Regions from separate parts of the Desulfovibrio sp. Huiquan2017 genome, predicted to be linked through region 2. Evidence: predicted binding sites of a transcription regulator. Region 2 holds the regulator's gene; each other region holds the start of a gene.

Region 1 (4,259 bases), on a different contig from region 2:
GACCTGTTCCATGGCTTTGCCGGTGGCGGTATCGCGGTGGACCTTCATGAAGGGGTAACCCTCGTCGCCGGAGTCGGCCACGGCCGGGTCCAGGGGGATGCGTCCGAGGAACTGGACGCCCGATTCCTTGGCCAGATCCTCGCCGCCGCCGGACTTGAAGATGTTATGCACCTTGCCGCAGTCGGGGCAGGCGAAACCGGACATGTTTTCAACGATGCCGAGCACGCGGTTGCCGACTTCGCCGACAAAGGACACGGACCGGCGCACGTCATCCACGGCCACGCCCTGGGGGGTGGTGACGATGACGGCCATGGCCGTGGGGCCCAGCGTCTGGAGAGTGGACAGGGGCTCGTCGCCGGTGCCCGGGGGGCAGTCGACGATGAGAAAGTCGAGATCGCCCCACATGACGTCCTCAACGAATTGCTTGATCAGGCCGATTTTGACCGGACCGCGCCAGATGACCGCCTGGCGGTCGTCCTGGAGCAGAAAACCCAGCGACATGACGGACAGGTTCTTGCTCCACGGCACGGGTTCCATGACCTGGTCTCCGATGTGGGGCTGCTTGCCCTTGAGCGAGAGCAGGCGCGGCACGCTGGGGCCATGAACATCCACGTCAAGCAGGCCGACTTTCTTGCCGGCCAGGGACAGGGCCACGGCGATGTTGGCGGCCACGGTGGATTTGCCCACGCCGCCCTTGCCGGACATGACCACGATCTTGTGTTTGATGCGGCTTAGGGTCTTTTGCAGTTTCTGATCTTCGGGCTTGTCGCAGCCCGTGGTGCTGGTACAGGTTCCGTCAGGCGAGGCGGAGGCACATCCTTCACAACCACTCATATTGTTCTCCTGAAAACGGCGACCCGAAGCCGCCTTGGAAGTGTTCATAGAGCCCGGACCGGCGAACGGCCGCGGTCGGGTTCAAGAGAAATAACCACAGTGGGAGAAATGTCAAACCGATGCCCCCGGCATGGTCAATTCGGCCAGTTGGCCGTGGAGAAATCCGTCGAGCACCTGGTCCTCGGAGCCGGTCAGCCAGGGGATGACCGTGATCCCGGCTTTTTCCAGGGCGTGACGGGTGCGGTTGCAGATGGCACCGCACAAGAAAATGGTTACCCCGCAGGCCAATATGGCGGATGTCCTGTCCATAGGGTCCTTTGAGGGAAGGGATAGGAGGCCTGCGGGGTAAGATTTTTTATCGCGTATTTCAAATAACTTGTATCCGTCCGCATTTTCGCACACGGAGGCCAGTCGGTCCTGGTAGCACGCCAGGCAAATCAGCTTGGCGGAATCCGTTCTCATCGTTTCACTCCAAAAAGTCCGGTGGAACCCGAACCGATTGCTTTACCTTTGAGCATGGATCATGCCAAATAAAATACCTTTGTAAATCAATATGTTATACATGCAGCAAAAGATTCTATGGACGAATTTTACGCCATATAGTTGTGGCGTAGGGCGAATTATTCGCCCGGTGCGGGCTCGGCCAGGAGGCGCCGCAGGGTATCCTTGGTGATGCCCAGTTCGCGGCTGGCGGCCATGCGTTTGCCGTTGTTGCGGCGTACCGCCTGGCGGGCGGCGCGCCGCTTGATGGCGTCCATGGTCCCGCTTAGCCCGGCGGACGCGGCCCGGCGTCCGGCCTTGGGCTGGAGATATTCCGGGAGGTGCTCCATCTGGATGAACCCGTCGGGGCAGAGGATGAAGGCGTATTCGAGGATGTTTTCCAGCTCGCGCACGTTGCCCGGATAGTCGTGGCGCATGAGCACGTGCAGGGCGTCCTCGCTGACGCCCTTGATGGCCTTGTTGCGCAGCCCGTTGAACTCTTCGAGGAAGTGGTCGATGAGCAGGGGCAGGTCCTCCTGACGTTCGGTCAGGGGCGGCAGGGTCAGAGTGACCACGTTGAGGCGGTAGAACAGGTCCTGGCGGAAGGCCCCTTCGGCCACGGCGTCTTCGAGATCGCGGTTGGTGGCGGCCACCACGCGCACATCGGCATGGACCGGGGCCACGCCGCCCAGCGGTTCGAAGGTCTTTTCCTGGAGAAAGCGCAACAACTTGACCTGAAGGTTGCGGGGCATGTCTCCTATTTCGTCCAGGAAAACCGTGCCGCCGTCAGCTTGTTCGAACCGGCCCGGCTTGTCCGTGCGCGCGTCGGTGAAGGCGCCCGCCTTGTAGCCGAACAGTTCGGATTCCAGGAGGGCGTCGGGCAGGGCTCCGCAGTTTACGGCCACGAACGGGCCGTCCTTGCGCGGGCTCAGGGAGTGGATGGCCCGGGCGAAAAGCTCCTTGCCCGTGCCGCTTTGGCCGAGCAGCAGGGTGGTGGCTTCGGACTGGCTGATCTGCGGCAGAATGCGGAAGATCTTTTCCAGGGCCTGGCTTCGGCCCACGATGTTTTCGAAACGGTAGATGTCCTTGGCCTGCTGCCGCGAGACATGGATATCGGTCAGGTCGCGGAAGGTCTCCACGCCGCCGATGACCACACCGCGCCCGTCCTTGAGGGGCGAGGCCGAAATGGAGATGGGCAGGGTGGTGCCGTCCGAACGGACGATGAAGATGGACTTGTTGACGATGCGCCCGCCCTGGCGCAGGCACGACCGGATGGCGCACTGGCCGTCGCACAGGGACGAACGGAACACGTCCCAACATTTACGGTTCAGGGCGTCGGCCTCGGATATGCCGGTGATGCGTTGGGCGGCCTCGTTGAAATAGGTCACGTTCCAGTCGGTGTCCACGGTGAATAGCCCGTCGGCGATGGAGGCGAACACGGCCTCAAGCGGCAAGTCTTTGGGAAAGGGCATAGCGTCACCCTACAGCCGGGCGTTCGGCTTGCCAATAAAAACCGGGCGAAAAATTCGCCTGGCAGCCAAGGAGGCCGTCCCGTGGAGGGAAAGGAGTCCGAAGCGTCCGACCGCGGAGCTAGTCGGCCTTCGGCTGCATGAAATCCGCGATGTATCGGTAGAGCCTTTCATGGATGTCCCTCCGGTCGCTCCCGTAGTCCATGCAGACGAACTGCGCGTCCTCCTCGGCCAGGATTTTCAGCGCGCCGGGCTTGCAGATCTGCATGAAACTGAAGTGCGAGGCCTGCGCTATTTCCCGGTAGGCGATGTTGGACGGTAAATCGGGCAATCGGGGGTAGAAGTGGGTGGAGGGCGGAATGTTCTGGTCCTTGCCCGCGCCGATGATCAGGACCGGGATGGTGATGCCTTGAAGGGACTGCGGGGTAAACGACTCGACGAATCCCGGCGCGATGGCCACAGTCTTGGTGAAGCGCGCATCTCTCAGGCCCTGTTCGGCCAGGCTGAAGTCCCGGTCCGTGAGTCCGGTTAGGACGGGGCGAAAATAGCGGCATGACCCGTCCTGGTTCGCCGCACAGAAATCGATGAAGCGGCGCAGGTCGAGCCGGGCGCCGGCCAGGGCCAGAGCGCTGTATCCGCCAAGGGAATAGCCGACCGCGAAGACCCTGCCGGGATCGATGTCGTCCTTGAACCGGGAGCGCAGCATCTCGTCCACCAGGAATCCCGCGTCCAGGGGCTGGTCCCAGGCGCGGAGGATCGAGACCGGGGTCGCGTCGCCCGAGGTGTATCCCGGATGGTTTGCCGCGCAGACCACGGCCCCGTTCTCCGCGAGGCGGGCCGCCAGCCAGGAGAGGTTTCTCCAGTTGCCCGTGGTGCCGTGGAGCAGGATATACAGGGGATACTTCCCGTGCCGTATGATGCCGTCCACGACGGCGTCGTGCCCTTCGAACACCGCGTTTTCCGCATGGCGCGCAACAAGGCCGCCGTCGCAGGGATACCAGATGTGGGTTTCAAGCGTCCTTCCCCGCCGGGCGTCGTTGAAGGTGGTTTTGACCATGCCCACCCCAGCCTGCGCGGGGGCGATCCAGAACACGCACAGGACCAGTGCGAGGAGCGTCGACCTGTTCATGGGGTTCTCCTTGGCGGTTTGCCGGAGCATAGGCGAGGCGTCGCGGAGGGGTAAAGAAAAAAGGCCGCCCTAATGGGCGGCCCCGGGAAAAGCGGTTTCGCGGTGGATCTACAGCTTTTCGGCGCGCTTCTTGCGAAGCCAGGCGTACCATTGCTCCATGTTTTCGCCGGTGCGGGCGGAGATGGGCATGACCTGGATGTCCTTGTTCAGCTTCTTGGCGTGGGCCTCGGCCTTGTTCAGGTCGAAGTCCACGTAGGGCAGCAGGTCGGTCTTGTTCAGGAGCATGACCGCGGAAATGTGGAACATGAACGGGTATTTCTCGGGCTTGTCGTCGCCCTCGGTCACGG
Region 2 (4,259 bases):
ACTTAGCCACGAACCAATTGGTGGCCGCGGGCGGCGTGGAAGCGTTGTTGGCCCCGGAAGGACTGGGAAGGAATCCTTTGCATGAAAACAAGGAATAAGACGTTGCGGAAAACGGTTCGACGTATGGGAATGCTGCTGCTGCTGGCCCTGTTGCTGGTTCCGGTCAGAGCCCTGGCCCAGGACTGGGGCGAAGTGCGCGAGGCCACGGTCAACCTCAACGTGCGCAAGGCGCCCAATCCAGGGGCCGCGCATGTGGTCACCCTGGCCAAGGGCCAGCGGGTGCGCACCGACTTCCCCGAAAACGGCTGGGTGGCCGTCTTCGAGTTGAGCGAAAAGGATCGCGACCCGGCCAAGGCCGTCGGGTACGCCAACGCGAAATTCCTCAAGGCTGTTGAGATGAAGAAGGCCGCGTCCACGCCCACTCCGGCGGCCCCCAAGATCGATTCCGGAGAAGGGCAGGTCACGGGTGCTGTGGCTGAAACACCGCCGCCCGCCCCCATTCCGGTGGGCATGGATCCGAACCGTCTGCCGGTGAAGATCACTTCCGATCGCATGACCTACAATGAAACCGGCAAGGTCATTTCCTTCGTGGGTAACGTGGTCGCTACCCATGGCGAACTGACCCTCTGGGCCGACAGGCTTTCGGCCTTTCTCGCGTCCAGCTCCGACAAGAAATTTTCCGCCGATAGCGTTGACCGCATCGTGGCCGAAGGCAAAGTCCGGGCACGGAAGGGGACCACCGAAGGAACCTGCGGCAAGCTGACCTACTTGGTGGGGCCGCAACTCCTCAAGATGGAGCAGAATCCCAAACTCCAGGATGGCCCCAACTCCTTGACCGGCGAAGTCATCAATTTCCACATCAAAGACGATCGATCCGAGGTCATCGGCGGCGAACAGCGCGTCAAGGCCGTCTTCATGACTCCCGGCAATCTCAAGGTGCAGTAGATGGCGGAAGGTCTGCGCGCAACGAACCTGTCCAAGCGGTACGGACAGAAAGAGGTCGTCCACGGCATCAACATAGAGGTCAACACGCGCGAGGTGGTCGGCCTGCTCGGTCCCAATGGCGCGGGCAAGACGACCACGTTCTACATGCTCGTGGGCATTGTTCAGCCCAACACCGGCGAGGTGTCGCTGAACGGCCAGCCGCTCACGGACAAGCCCCTGCACGAGCGCGCCCGCCTCGGCGTCAGCTATCTGCCCCAGGAAAGCTCCATCTTCAAAAAGCTTACCGTGCGCCAGAATCTCCAGATCATCCTGGAGCAGACCAACCTGACTTCACGGCAGCAGCGGGCCCGGGCCGAGGAACTCATGGAGATGTTCACCATCACCAAGCTGGCGGACCAGGCGGCCATGTTCCTGTCCGGCGGCGAGCGGCGCAGGCTTGAGATCGCCCGGGCGCTCATCCTCGATCCGCAGTTCATTCTTCTGGACGAACCGTTCGCGGGCATCGACCCCATTGCGGTCATCGACATCCAGGAAATAATCTCCGTGCTCAAGTCCATGGAGATCGGCATCCTCATTTCCGACCACAATGTCCGGGAGACCCTGAACATTTGCGATCGTGCCTACCTTGTCTACGAAGGGACGGTCATTCTGGAGGGAGCCCCGTCTGAAATCGTCACATCCAGCCGCGCCCGGCAGATCTATCTGGGCGAAGATTTTCATCTCTGATCTCCTTGCCCTTATCTTTTTTTCGCTTTCCCGATTTACACCGTACCCAAAGGTTGGTACACTTTTTTCATACCATCAATGTGCCCTGTGTATTTACAATAGAAACAGGATGTTATCACTATTGTGTTGCATCCTTAAATTCTCTGTGGCATAGTTGGTTTGAAAAAAATGGTGGGCGGGCGAAAAAAATTTTCGTTATCCAGCAGCCGATAAATACAACTTCAAGCGAGTGACGAATCATGGGATTGGAACTTCGGCAACAGCTCAAGCTCTCTCAGCAACTGGTCATGACGCCCCAGTTGCAGCAGGCCATCAAGCTGCTGCAGTTATCGCGTCTTGAACTACTGGAGACGGTGCAGCAGGAATTGTTGGAGAATCCCTTTCTTGATGAGACCGAAACCGACACCGAGGTCCCAGACAAAGCGGAGGCCCTGACCGAATCCCAGGCCGAGGAGGAGTTGGTCCGCAACGCCGACTGGGAAAACTATCTCGGCGAATTTTCCTCCACCTCCAAGCAGGCCATGTCCCGCGACATGGAAATGCCGGAAGAGGGTATGTCCTTCGAGGCGCGGCTGGCCTCCAAGCCTTCCTTGGAAGGGCATCTCAACTGGCAGATGCGTCTGTCCAGCTTTTCGGAGCAGGAATTGGCCATCGGGGACGTCATCATCGGCAATCTCGATTCAAACGGCTACCTGCAGGCGTCCATGGCGGAGTTGGGTGCCATGGTCCAGGCCTCCGAGGAGGAGATCGAATCCGTCCTGTTGCGCATCCAGCATTTGGACCCTGTGGGCGTGGGTGCCCGCAGCCCGCAGGAATGCCTGCTGGTCCAGATGGAAGTCCTGGGCTACGACGACCCGACTCTGGTCTCCCTGGTGCGCGACCATCTGGAGGATCTGGAAAAGAATCGCTACAAGCCGTTGGCGCGCAAATTCAAAATCTCCATGGACGAGCTCAAGGCATACCTGGACCTGCTCCAGACGCTCGATCCCATGCCCGGCGCCAATTTCTCCAGCACCGAGCCGCATTACGTCAGCCCGGACGTGTTCGTCTACAAGTACGGCGAGGACTTCGTCATCATCCTCAACGAGGACGGCATGCCCCGGTTGCAGATGAATACCTTCTACGTGGATTCCATGAAGGGCGCGGCCGACAAGGAGAAGGAATATTTTCAGGAAAAGATGCGTTCCGCCGCATGGTTGATGAAAAGTCTGTACCAGCGGCAGCGAACCCTGTATAAAGTGGTTGAAAGCATCGTCGGTTTTCAAAGAGCCTTCTTCGAAGAAGGCGTGACAAAGCTCAAACCCTTGATCCTCAAGGAGGTAGCGGAAGATATCGAAATGCACGAATCCACCGTGAGCCGGATCACGACGAACAAGTATGTTTCGACTCCCCACGGCATTTTCGAGCTGAAGTTTTTCTTCAACTCGGCCTTGGATCTGAACGACGGTTCCCAGGTGGGCTCGGAGAGCGTCAAGGCGCTCATCAAGCAAATGATCGCAGACGAAGACACGAAGAAACCGCTCAGTGACGAGCGCATCGGCGAGATCCTCCAGGAAAAACTGGAAGTGAATATCGCCCGGCGTACGGTCGCCAAGTACCGCTCGGCCATGGGCATTCCTTCATCTTCAAAACGCAAGCAGTACTTCTAGAACTGTTTGGCACTCTCAACCAGGAGGCGGCGTATGAACATCAGCTTCACTTTCAAGAACTTCGAGCCTTCCGATCACCTCAAGGGGTATGCGGAAAAGCGTTTTGAAAAGGTAGCAAAATACGTTTCCGATGCGGAGGCAGATCTCCAAGTCAATCTGCTGGTCGATAAGTTCCGCCACAAGGCGGACGTGATCCTGAACTCGGATCGCATTCATATCTCGGCCTATGAAGACTCGGAAGACATGTATTCCACCATTGACATGGTCCTGGACAAGCTGGAAGCCCAGCTCCGCAAGATGCGGGAAAAGATGAAGAACCGCCCCAGACAGGCGCGTCCGAATAAAATGGTGCAGATGAACTACCTGTCCTATGAGGACCTCGCTGCCGGTTCATCCCCCACCATCGTAGGCACCGATGCATACGAGCCCAAGCCCATGTCCGTGGACGAGGCCGCCATGCAGCTCGATGCCCTTGACAATGAATTCCTGGTCTTCCGCAATGCGGAAACCGAAGGCGTTAACGTAATATACAAGAGGAAGAACGGCGATTACGGCCTGATCGACCCTGGTAACTAAGCATGAAACTCAGTGATTACCTGGCGAAGGAGCTGATCCTTCCCGAACTCGCGTCCGAGACCAAATCGGACGTTCTGCAAGAACTCGTCGCCCCCTTGGGCGAACAATATCCAGAGATGGACACGGACCATGCGGTCCGTGTCCTTCTCGATCGTGAACGGCTCGGCTCCACTGGCATTGGGGACGGTATCGCCATTCCCCACGGCAAGCTCGAAGACCTGGAAAAGGTCATCGTGGTCGTGGGCCGCAGCCACAAGGGTGTGGAATTCGAGGCCCTGGACCATAGTCCCTGCACCATCTTTTTTTTGGTGCTGGCCCCGGAGCAGGTAGCGGGCATGCACCTGCGCGTCCTGGCGCAGATCT
Region 3 (4,259 bases), on a different contig from region 2:
CGAATCCGAACCAGAGCAGGGCCAGAACGACAAGCAGGGGCGCGGAGTAGAGCGCCCAATGTTTCAGGGAAGTGCAACGCATGCGGGTTTATAAGCCATCGGGAGAGCCCAGGCAAGCCGGGGCGCGGCGCGTCTCAGGACTCGCCGTCTCCATTGGCGGGATAAGGTTCGTGGGTGTAGCGGGCCCAGATCTCGGGGGTCGCCTTCAGTTCCTTGAGGATGTCGGTCAGGGCCTTGCCTTCCTGTTTCCAGTACTTGTCGGCGTTGTCCGAACATTCGAAAGGGATGACCAAGGTGCCGTCCTCGGTCAGGAAAGGTTTCTTTTCGTCCATGGCGGGGGACTATTTCACGGAACCGAGGCAAAGACAAGTGCCGGTTGTTCCGGGTGAATCGGCCGTGCCGACGGGATGTTGACGCCCCGCGCCCGGGATCAGGCCACGGCCTGCTCGTCCTGCGACAGGCAGACTTTGCGGTCGATCTCGCGGACTTTTTTCAAGACGTTTTTGGCGATGCGCTTGAACTCGCCCAGGTCTTTGGCCTCGTAGGCGAATTTGGCCCGGGTCAATCCGGCCAGGTCGATGATCTCGTTGAACAGATACGGGGAATAGAGCGGGTCCTGCTTGACGAACTGCTCCATCCGGCTCAGGGCCGCGTGGACGTCCTGCTGGTTGGCCTTGATGTTTCGGAACAACTTGCCGAGGTGTTTTTCCAGGTTGTGCATGGAGGTGGTCCACATGGGGGAGCGGGGCTCCATGCGCAGGGGCGGGACGTTGCGCCGACAAGCCGCGAGATCCCGCAGGAATCCCTCCACCGCGCCGGGAGCCGAGGCCAGGATGCCCTTGCCGTAGGCCGTGTCCACGTCCACCACTTTGGTGCCCTCGATGGGCACGCCGCCGCCGTAGAGGTTGAAGACGGGGAATTCGGACTGCTTGAGGTCCGCTTCCAGCTCTCGTTTGGCGGTCATGTACTGGACCGTGGTCAGGATTTCCTCGCCGTCCATGTTGCGCGTGGTCTGATGCCAGGGATGCCGTTTCTGCGAGGTGGTGAGGTTGTGGTGTCCGCCCGAATGGGACTTTCCGTTGATCCAGGCGTAGTCCTGCCCGGCCAGAAGCAAGTGGGAGACCCCGCAGTAGCGCAGGAAGCGCGACAGGGTGACCGAGACGTTGCCGCCCGCGTCCAGGACCAGGTCCCGCTCCTTGAGCACATAGGTGCCCACGCCGCCCACGGTCCACATGGGCAGGGTCGGTCCGGGGTAGCGCTTGAGGATCATGGGGTCGATCTTGGTGGAGTAGATCAGGGGCACGTCCTGGACGAAGTCGGGGTCCAGCCGTTCGAAGACCTTGAGCATGGACTTGTCGTAGTCGATGGCCGCGCACAGGTGCGGTTTGATGCCGAGCGTCTGAAGGGACGGAATGGTCTGGAGGGCGCAGGTGTAGAGCACGTGGCCCATTTTCTCCTTGAGCAGCGGCGCCATGGTTTCCAGCGACGGGCCCGCGCCGAGGATGACCGCGCCCACGCCTGCGGCCTTGCCCGCCACGGACTTGAGGCTGCCGTCGCGCATGGCCTTGGCGAAGTTGTCGATTTCGTTCTTGACCATGACGTCCTGGCGGTGGCGCAGGGTGGACAGCTCCAGGGAGAAGTTTTCGAGCTTGTTCTTCAGCCAGGTGGACCACTGGGCGTATTCGGGTCCGAGCTGGCTACTGGGGATGTCCCGCTTCAGGTGGATCTGGCCGTAGATGAATTGCAGGTCGAGGTTGCGGATCACTTCGGACAGGAACCGTTCGTCCGGGACCAGCAGGTGGAACTTCTTGCATTCGAAGAAAGGCCGGTAGTCGGTCTGGCCCAGGCAGGCCAGCAGCATCTCGGAACGCGGTTCCAGGAGCATGACCTTGTGGGTGTCCGGGGTGTTGGACAGCACGTGATTGATGCCGTAGCCGAGGTTGCAGCCGACCACGAAAGTGGCCGAGGACTCGGCCTTGTCGGGATGAATCCAGTTGCCGTACAGCCCCTGGGGGGGCAGGGAAGCGAGCAGCCCCTGGTCGTTGTCCATCTTCCAGTCGAGCAGTCCGCCGTGGTTGACGAACAGCCGGGTCTTGAGCTTGTCCTCGTTGAACGGGCGGGTGGACAGCCACTGGAAAATGGGATTCCCGGTGCGTTGCAGGTATTCGATGTTGTCTTTCAGGAACGGGTACGGATTCATGGCGCATCCTCGCATGCTCAAAAAATGGACGGTTCGACGAAGAAATGCAGATTGTATGCCAGTTGCGCCAAACCCCTTTTTGCCATAGGGTGCGGGCATTAATTCCGAACTCAACCCGCATGATTTCAAGGCGCTACGATGAACAAGAACCTCCTTGAGCTGATTGGCGATACGCCGCTGGTGGAGATACGCCACCTCAACCCCAATCCGAACGTCAGGATTTTGGCCAAGATCGAGAGTCAAAATCCCGGGGGGTCCATCAAGGACCGTGTGGCTGCCGCCATGATCGAGGCCGCCGAGGCCTCGGGCGAGCTGACGAAGGACAAGATCATCATTGAGGCCACCTCGGGCAATACCGGTGTGGGGCTGGCCATGGTCGCGGCCATCAAGGGATACCGCATCAAGCTGCTCATGCCCGAAACGGCGAGCGAGGAGCGCAAGATGATCATGGCCGCCTACGGGGCGGAGCTGGAGCTGACCCCGGGCCATCTGGCCACGGACGGGGCCATCGAACAGGCCTATCGCTACGCCCGCGAGGAGCCGGACAAGTATGTGCTCATGGACCAATACAACAACCCGGCATCCATCCGGGCGCACTACATGGGGACCGGGCTGGAGATCTGGAACCAGACCGGCGGCGCGGTGACCCACTGCGTCATGACGCTGGGCACCTCGGGCACGGCCATGGGCATCGCGAAAAGGTTGCATGAGATGGGCGATGTGTACGTGGCCGCCGTGGAGCCCTACGCGGGGCACAAGATCCAGGGGCTCAAAAACATGCTCGAATCCTACCCGCCGGGTATTTACGACAAGACCGCCCTGGACGAAGTCCTGCGCGTGGAGGACGAGGACGCCTTCGAGAACTGCCGCAGGCTGGCCCGCATGGAGGGCATCTTCGCGGGCATGAGCTCGGGCGCGGCCCTGGGCGGGGCCCTGCAACTGGCCGAGCGGTTGGACAAGGGACTCGTCGTGGTCATTTTCCCGGATTCGGGTGAGCGTTACCTTTCCACCCACCTCTATCGGCGGCAGTCCGGCAGCGGGGTGACGATTTTCGATATGGCCACGGGCGCGGACAAGATGCTCCACACCGGGGCGGGCCTGGGCGCGTACACCATGGGCCCGAGCCTGGACAACCCGGACGGTCTGGATTCCTGGCGGCGGCTTGTGCTGCTCGACGTGTTCATCCGCCATCTGGCCGGGCGCGGCGTGGAGGCCGTGGGCGTGGCCGGGCTGACGGACATGGACGACCGTACTCTGGCGGCAGCCCGCGAAGCGGGAACGGATCGAACCTCCCTGGCCGAGGCGCGGCGCGAGGCCGTCCTGGCGCGTGGTCGGGCCATGGGGTTGTCCGCCGACCTGAAATTTCCCCTGTCGTCGGCCAGCAACGAGACCGCGCTCAATCTGTGCCGGAAGCTCCTGGGCAAGGGGCTGGCCTACGAGAAGCTGCGCAGCGTCTATTTCGATGTGTTCCGCGACAAGCGATACGGCGAGATCGGCACCGTGGACATGGACAAGGTGTCGGGCGGCCGCACCGTGGATCTGGACGCCTACGTCAAGGACAACCCGCTGGACTTCACGCTCCTCAAGCGCGCGTCGCTCATGGACCTGAAGCGCGGCGAGGTGTTGGAGACCCAATGGGGCAACGTGCGCCCGAGTTGGTTCCTGCAGCACGCGGCCATGGCCCTGGACGAGGCGGGCCGCACGGACGTCATGATCGGCTCGGACAAGCACCGCTTTCCGCATCTGGAGAACCTGCGGGCCATCTGGTCCACGGCCGGGCGCGAGGTTCAGGCGTGGATGGCCTGCCAGCAGACCTCTGACGCCGAGGGCGAGACCCTGGCCTCGGTGGCCGAAACCCTGGGCGGCTGGCGCGCGGCCCGGCTGTGGCTCCTGTCCGTGGCCGCCCGCAAGCAGCTTTGCGCCTCCGCCGACAATCTGGCCATGTGGGCGCGCAACTGGCGGCGCATTCAGGAATGCGCGGTGGCCCTGACACTGGCCCTGGACGCGCGCGGCGATACGGTTTCCACCGACGTCGAGCAGGCTGTCTTCGACCTCAAGG

Evidence for each region. Region 2 encodes sigma-54, which starts transcription at its own class of promoters, with help from an activator protein. Its sites were predicted from a motif close to CTGGCACGGNNNNTGCTT; they were not measured.
Region 1: J0909_RS18485 (NifB/NifX family molybdenum-iron cluster-binding protein) is a predicted target of sigma-54. The motif match lies at 1,347-1,364, and genes of this name have one in related genera.
Region 3: J0909_RS12105 (motility associated factor glycosyltransferase family protein) is a predicted target of sigma-54. The motif match lies at 2,245-2,262, and genes of this name have one in related genera.

The regions. Positions count from the first base shown of each region.
Region 1 is NZ_JAFMPN010000023.1:44,235-48,493, forward strand. Features, by position in the region: gene J0909_RS17405 (Mrp/NBP35 family ATP-binding protein) at 1-834, opposite strand, end outside; gene J0909_RS18485 (NifB/NifX family molybdenum-iron cluster-binding protein) at 946-1,143, opposite strand; gene J0909_RS17415 (sigma-54 interaction domain-containing protein) at 1,455-2,786, opposite strand; gene J0909_RS17420 (alpha/beta hydrolase family protein) at 2,905-3,912, opposite strand; gene hypB (hydrogenase nickel incorporation protein HypB) at 4,021-4,259, opposite strand, start outside.
Region 2 is NZ_JAFMPN010000014.1:5,606-9,864, forward strand. Features, by position in the region: gene lptC (LPS export ABC transporter periplasmic protein LptC) at 1-98, shown strand, start outside; gene J0909_RS12855 (LptA/OstA family protein) at 124-945, shown strand; gene lptB (LPS export ABC transporter ATP-binding protein) at 946-1,671, shown strand; gene rpoN (RNA polymerase factor sigma-54) at 1,911-3,320, shown strand; gene hpf (ribosome hibernation-promoting factor, HPF/YfiA family) at 3,354-3,896, shown strand; gene J0909_RS12875 (PTS sugar transporter subunit IIA) at 3,899-4,259, shown strand, end outside.
Region 3 is NZ_JAFMPN010000012.1:158,835-163,093, forward strand. Features, by position in the region: gene J0909_RS12095 (phosphatase PAP2 family protein) at 1-82, opposite strand, end outside; gene J0909_RS12100 (hypothetical protein) at 135-332, opposite strand; gene J0909_RS12105 (motility associated factor glycosyltransferase family protein) at 431-2,200, opposite strand; gene J0909_RS12110 (cysteine synthase) at 2,339-4,259, shown strand, end outside.